2 regions of the Pseudoalteromonas sp. SR43-7 genome follow, and region 1 is predicted to be linked to the other one. Evidence: predicted binding sites of a transcription regulator. Region 1 holds the regulator's gene; the other holds the start of a gene.

Region 1 (3,439 bases):
AAGAAGTAATTATTGCTGTTTAGTTAAAAAAAGCACCTTAGGGTGCTTTTTTTGTGTCTAAAATTTACTACTTCTTATCTTATTTAGCTTGCTCGAGCTACATCACACCTTGCATAACTATTTCCTATTCTTATTCTGAGTATGCATAAACCTTTACAGACAAATCGATAGATATTCTCTATATTTTAAATAGTACAAATTTTAACTAGGTTGATAAAAGTAGCTAACGTGGGCTTATCTGTTTTTAAAGTAGTGTAGTAGGCTGTTATTTTAAGTTTGTGATGATGTGTTAAACATACATTTTTTTAATATTTTAATAGACATAAACACACCTCAAAACTTACTTTTTTGGTGAATTTTTATTTATCAAATGTTTATATAATCCTGCAAAGTTACTGAAAAACCTCTTAAAATTAAAGGATATAGCATATAACAGGATAGACCTGATATTGCTTGGAATTTAAAAATAATAAGGGTATCGTACCCCAAGACTCCACCTCTCACTTTAACTTAAATTGCAGGATACCATCGCGTTATGTCTGACTTTCGTGAACAAGCACTACATTATCACTCACATCCCGTACCTGGTAAAATTAGCATTGAGCTAACAAAACCAGCTGAAACAGTTCAAGACTTAGCCCTAGCTTATAGCCCAGGTGTCGCTGAGCCTGTACGTGAAATTGCCGCAGATCCTGCAAATGCATATAAATATACCGGTAAAGGTAACATGGTTGCGGTTATCACTAATGGTACTGCAATTTTGGGCTTGGGTAATTTAGGTCCTTTAGCGTCTAAGCCCGTAATGGAAGGCAAGGCGTTATTGTTTAAACGTTTTGCAGGGCTTGATTCTATTGATATTGAAGTAAAGCACAAAACAACAGAAGACTTTATTAACACGGTTGCCAATATTGCTGACACATTTGGTGGTATTAACCTTGAAGATATTAAAGCACCAGAGTGTTTTGAAATTGAAAAAGCATTAATAGAGCGTTGTAGCATTCCTGTTTTTCATGACGACCAACACGGCACCGCCATTGTGACGGCTGCCGGCATGTTAAATGCGCTAGAAGTACAAGGTAAATCAATTGAAGATGCAATAATTGTATGTTTAGGTGCAGGCGCTGCTGCAGTTGCGTGTATGGAACTGTTAATTAAGTGTGGTGCACTGCGTGAACACATTTATATGCTTGACCGCAAAGGTGTTATTCATACTCGTCGCGATGATTTAAACGAATATAAACAGCTTTTTGCTAACAATACCGATAAACGCACATTGCAAGATGTAATTGCAGATGCTGATGTGTTTGTTGGTGTTTCGGGTCCTAACTTGTTAGCTGCCGAAGATTTAAAACTAATGGCAGAAAAGCCGATCGTGTTTGCATGTTCAAACCCAGATCCAGAGATCGATCCTGCACTTGCTCACGGCGCACGCAACGATTTAATTATGGCAACAGGGCGCTCTGATTACCCTAACCAGGTTAACAATGTTTTATGTTTTCCGTTTATTTTCCGTGGTGCACTTGATGTACGTGCAAGCGCGATTAACGATGAAATGAAAATTGCTGCAGTTGAGGCTATTCGTAGTATTGCCAAAGAGCCTGTACCTGCAGAAGTTTTAAAAGCCGCAGGCGTAGATAAGCTAGAGTTTGGTGCGCAGTATATTATTCCAAAACCAATGGATCCGCGTTTACTACCGCGTATAGCTAAAGCTGTAGCACTTGCTGCGGTAGAGTCGGGTGTTGCGCAAATTGACTTGCCTGAAAATTATATGGCGTAATATATAACGCTTAAACAAAAAAACCTCAGCAATGCTGAGGTTTTTTGATTAAAAAGGTAACGATTTATTCTTCGTTTAAAATAGGCACTTCTAAACCCATTTCTTGCATTATCTTTTTAACTTCTTCTGGTACTTTTTCTGCGTTGTCTTTACGTAGGTCATCGTCATTTGGTAAAGGTTGGCCAGTAAATGCATGCAAAAACGCCTCACATAGCAATTCACTATTTGTTGCATGGCGAAGGTTGTTGATTTGACGACGCGTACGCTCATCCGTTAAAACTTTTAATACATTTAGCGGGATCGAAACGGTGATCTTTTTAACTTGCTCTGATTTTTTCCCGTGTTCTGCGTATGGGTGAATATACTCACCATTCCATTTAGCCATAAGATGTATCGTTGCCTCAGATTATTAATTTCTCACACGGTATAAAAAGCGTGTAAATATGCGTGAAATTCTATCGATTTAAAAAAGATAGTCAAATAATAGATACCGATCTATCTTAATAAGCCTATTTGGGATGTAAAAATAAGCTCACTTTTGTGAGCTAAAATGTGGTACTAGCAAACGCCTTTCCTAACTTTAGCCATCTAGAGCTTTAAAATACTTTGACTTATTAAAACGGATAACTTACTCTTTTAGACGTCTAAACATCCAAATTAATCAGGTGACGAATATGAGCGAAAAAAACAAAGCGACCATTGCTGTACGTAACGGCGTTGATGCTGATAAACATCATGGTGCAGTGGTGCCGCCAATTTATTTATCAACGACTTATTCGTTTGCCGACTTTGATACTAAGCGTGAGTATGATTATGGCCGCAGTGGTAACCCTAATCGTGATATTTTAGCAGAGACGCTTGCTAAGCTTGAAGGCGGCGCTCGCGGCATAATTACGGCCACTGGTATGGCAGCCGTGCATTTAGCTACTCAGCTACTTAACAGTGACGACACGTTAGTAATTCCACATGATTGTTATGGTGGTAGCTATCGTTTATTTACATCGTTACAAAAACGCGGACTATTGAAGCTTGAAGTATTAGATTTAACAAAAGAAGAAAGCCTTCAACAAATTTTAGCAATTAAACCTAAGCTTATTTGGATAGAGACTCCAAGTAACCCAGTACTTCGTTTAACCGATATTAAAGCGGTTACCGATGTTGCTAAGCAATGCGGTGCATTGGTTGCCGCAGATAACACGTTTTTGTCTCCTGCCTTACAAAACCCTATTAAGTTTGGTGTAGATATTGTGGTGCATTCAACCACTAAATATATTAACGGGCACTCAGATGTAGTGGGCGGCGCTGTTATTGCTGCAACACAAGAGCTTGGTGATGAGCTTGCTTGGTGGGCAAATAATATTGGTATTACGGGCGCGCCTTTTGATAGTTATTTAACGCTTCGTGGTCTACGTACTTTAAATGTGCGCTTAAGGCAGCACCAAGAAAATGCGCTAGCAATAGCTAAGTACCTTGAAAGTTCCAATTTTGTAAGCCAAGTTTACTATCCAGGACTTGAGTCGCATCCTCAACATGAGCTTGCTAAAGCACAACAACTTGGCTTTGGTGGCATGGCTAGTTTTGATATTAAAGGCGATATAAACGACGCTGCAGCATTTTTAACAAGTCTTAAAACGTTTAGTTTAGCTGAGTCACTAGGTGGCG
Region 2 (3,439 bases), on a different contig from region 1:
AGATTGCGTAAGCTCGCTGTTATAAAACGCTTTAACATCATCTAGCGTCAACGCTTCTAAATCCGAAATATCACCGTAGTTGTAACTTTCGTAAGGGTGATTTTTGTAAAGTGCACTATATAGCACTTCTTTGCCTAGCTCTTCATCGTTAGATGCTTTTAAGCCTGATTTAATACCGTCGATTATTTCTTTTTTAAGGCGTTTAAAGTCGTCATCTCTAAAGCCTGGGTTTAATAATTGATCGCTCACAAGTGAATACCACTGCGCTGCATTGTCTTTATGAATACGCCCTTGGAACGACAGCATTTCTTTATCTATTTGATAACCAAAGCTACCTGCAAGCGGATAAAGTGCTTTTTGAATATCTTTATAGCTTGTCGCCTCTGAGCCACCTTGTGCAAGCATTGCCGCAGTGAGCGCTGCAACACCTTTTTTGCCTTGAGGGTCGGCAGCCGCGCCGGTATTGAATAAAAAGTTAACATCGATTAACGGCGAGCTATTGGTTTTATCAAGTACTTTAAATGCAGGTGCCGCAGGTGCTTGTTCAAGCTTTGCAGTAAGCGCATTTAAATCAACTTCTTGCTCAAAACCTGGGGCTTTATCAAGTGCCGACATTGTTAATGTGGTACGTGCGTTATCAGTAAAGTATTTATTAGCAACGGCTTTAATATCTGCGCTGGTGATGTTATCTGCCGATTTATACAGCTGGTTTATAACCTCAGGATCGCGCTCAAAATGCATGTAGCTGGCAAGGGTTGATGCAATCGCTTGCGAAGAATCTAAGCCATTAATAAAGCTGTATTTAAGATTCGATTTTAAATCACTTAGCTTTTGCTCATCAACAAGCTCAGTGCGTGCTTTTGCATAAGTTCGATTGATGGCATCGCGCGCAGTGGCTAAATCGTCTGCGTTTTCTACTTTAACAAATACGTGTAATAAACCCGGATCTTTAGTCTCTGGGTTATAGGTAAACATTTGGCTGGCAATTTGTTTGTCGACCACTAGCTCTTGATATAAATCTGAATTATTTGAAAAATAAAGCTGCGAGATTAAATCTAGTGCAGCTCTGTCTTTTTTAGCAGGCTCCCACGCAGCGCCTTTGTACGATACAAGTAACCAATGCCCTGGTAGCGCTTCATCTTGCTGGTGCAAATATTTTGGTGCTTGTTGAACAGGTTCTGCTTTAATGTCAGCAACATAGTTACCCTTTTCCCAGCTGCCCCAATGCTTTTTAACCATTGCCATTGTTGCTTGTGGGTCTACATCGCCCACGATGACAAGTGACACATACTCAGGCTTATAAAACTTAGCAAAAAACTCTTTACCATAGGCCATTTGATCAGGCATGGCTTCTATGTCTTTAAAAAAGCCCATAGTGGTGTGTTTATACGTGTGCTTATCAAACGCTTCTTCGCGTACAGCGCTTAATAATTTACGAATTGGGCTCGCGTTGTTTTTTAAGTACTCACCTTTTACCGTTTGTGCTTCTGTTCTAAATTGCTCTTCGGTGTAGGTTAAGTTTTGAAAAATATCAGCTTCAAGCTCAAGTACTTTATCAAGATGCTGCTTTGAAAAGTTTAAATGGTAATTTGTGTAATCGTTTGTTGTATAAGCGCGGTTATCAACACCTGAATTTTTTAATATGTCTGAGTACACATCTTCAGGGTATTTTTTTGAGCCTTTAAACATCATGTGTTCAAAAAAGTGAGCAAAGCCTGTTTTGCCCTCTTCAACTTCGTTACGCGATCCAACCGATACCGGAATTTGCAGCGACACGACATCAGGGTAATCGGTTTTAACAACCATGATACGCAAGCCGTTTTCTAGCTCTTCAATTAAGTAATCTTGTGAAAAAACACGGTCATCAGCTTTATTTACTTGTTCTTGTTGTGCTGTTGTTTGCGTGCTTTGATTTTGTTGCATGGTGCAACCTGTTAACGCCAGCGATACCGCTAAGCTGGTTGCTAATAATTTAAATTTCATTGTTGTCCCTTTTTAAATTGAGCAAATTTGTTGTCAGATTTAACTCTTTAATTATGCCCCAAAGCCAATAAATATAAGAGCCCCAAGGGAATTTATTATGTAAACAACTGTGTCAATTATAAATAATGGGAACAAGCACTATGAATAAACATCATGTTAATTGAAAAACTTTCATTAAATAAATCTATCTAGACGTCTAAATGGCTGCTATATTAAATCCATCAAAACAAACTTAGCTGGAATGAGGATTATGGCTTTATCACTAAAAGAGAAGATAGTGGACACCAATCAAGGTGTTTATCTTATTGGTACTACCCCGCCTAAAATTGGCACCGATAAAGCGCAATTAAAAACCATTGCAGAAAAGCTATTAGGTCGCTTACACGAAATTGAATACGACGGCGTGATAATTTACGACATTCAAGACGAAAGCAGCCGAACTAATCAAGACCGTCCATTTGCGTTTAAACAAACCGTTGATCCGCGTGAATACAGCCATTTACTTCGTAATTTATCTGCACAAGATGTAATTACTTATAAAAGTGTGGCGCAGCGTGGCGTAGGCGAATTTAAAGATTGGCTAAGTGAAACTAAAAACGACTACGATTTACAAAATGTTGTTTTAGTAGGTAGCCCATCATCGATAGGCGATATAAAGCTAAGCCTGCCAGATGCTTATAAAGCATTGGCTGAGCAATCAGATGATTTCTTTTTAGGTGGCGTTACTATTGCCGAGCGCCATTCAAGTAAACGAAATGAGCACGAACGATTAACAGAAAAAACAGCACAAGGTTGTCAGTTTTTTATATCGCAAGCTGTTTACGATGCACAAGCGACTATAGAGCTAATCACTAGCTACGCACGTACATGTAAAGCGCAGGGTATTACACCACAACGTATTATATTAACGTTTACCCCGTGCGGCGGCGAAAAAACCTTAGAATTTATGCAATGGTTGGGTATCTCAGTGCCAGAGGCAACTAAATGGCGCATGCTTGATGCAGACAATACATTAAGCGAATCGGTCCGTATTTGCCGAGAAAACCTCGACTTAATACTTAAAAGCTGTGCACACCTAGACGTGCCACTGGGCTTAAATATTGAAAGCTTAACAAACCGTAAAGAAGAAATTGATGCATCAATTAACTTATACCGTTTATTAAAAGCTATTATGGAATTAAACCTTGCTGAAAAGCTAATAGCTTAAAGGCTAGATAAGAGCTAATTAACACCCTTCTTGGCAAGCCTCATGGCTTGCTTTTTTATGTCCGTACTTTGAAAAATAAATTAAGAAGTACAAGTAAAAATTTGCAGCTTAAGCTATTCATTGAAGCTATTTTTGGTTATTACTCTCAAGCCTTTTTAAGGCAAACCCCATAGAGGAGCACATAACACCTAAAATAAAACCTATCGCAGAAAAAACTAGCCAAGTTTTTGTGGCATGAGTCATGACGAA

What was found. The regulator MetJ, encoded in region 1, represses methionine synthesis genes. The targets are predictions, from matches to a motif close to TAGACGTCTAGACGTCTA.
Positions count from the first base shown of each region.
Region 2: a site for MetJ is predicted at 2,173-2,190, ahead of H5087_RS18295 (methylenetetrahydrofolate reductase). Genes of this name have one in related genera too.

Region 1 is NZ_JACJDY010000024.1:71,371-74,809, forward strand. It holds gene rpmE (50S ribosomal protein L31) at 1-9, shown strand, start outside; gene H5087_RS16700 (malic enzyme-like NAD(P)-binding protein) at 536-1,777, shown strand; gene metJ (met regulon transcriptional regulator MetJ) at 1,842-2,162, opposite strand; gene metB (cystathionine gamma-synthase) at 2,452-3,439, shown strand, end outside.
Region 2 is NZ_JACJDY010000031.1:5,269-8,707, reverse strand. It holds gene H5087_RS18300 (pitrilysin family protein) at 1-1,983, opposite strand, end outside; gene H5087_RS18295 (methylenetetrahydrofolate reductase) at 2,234-3,190, shown strand.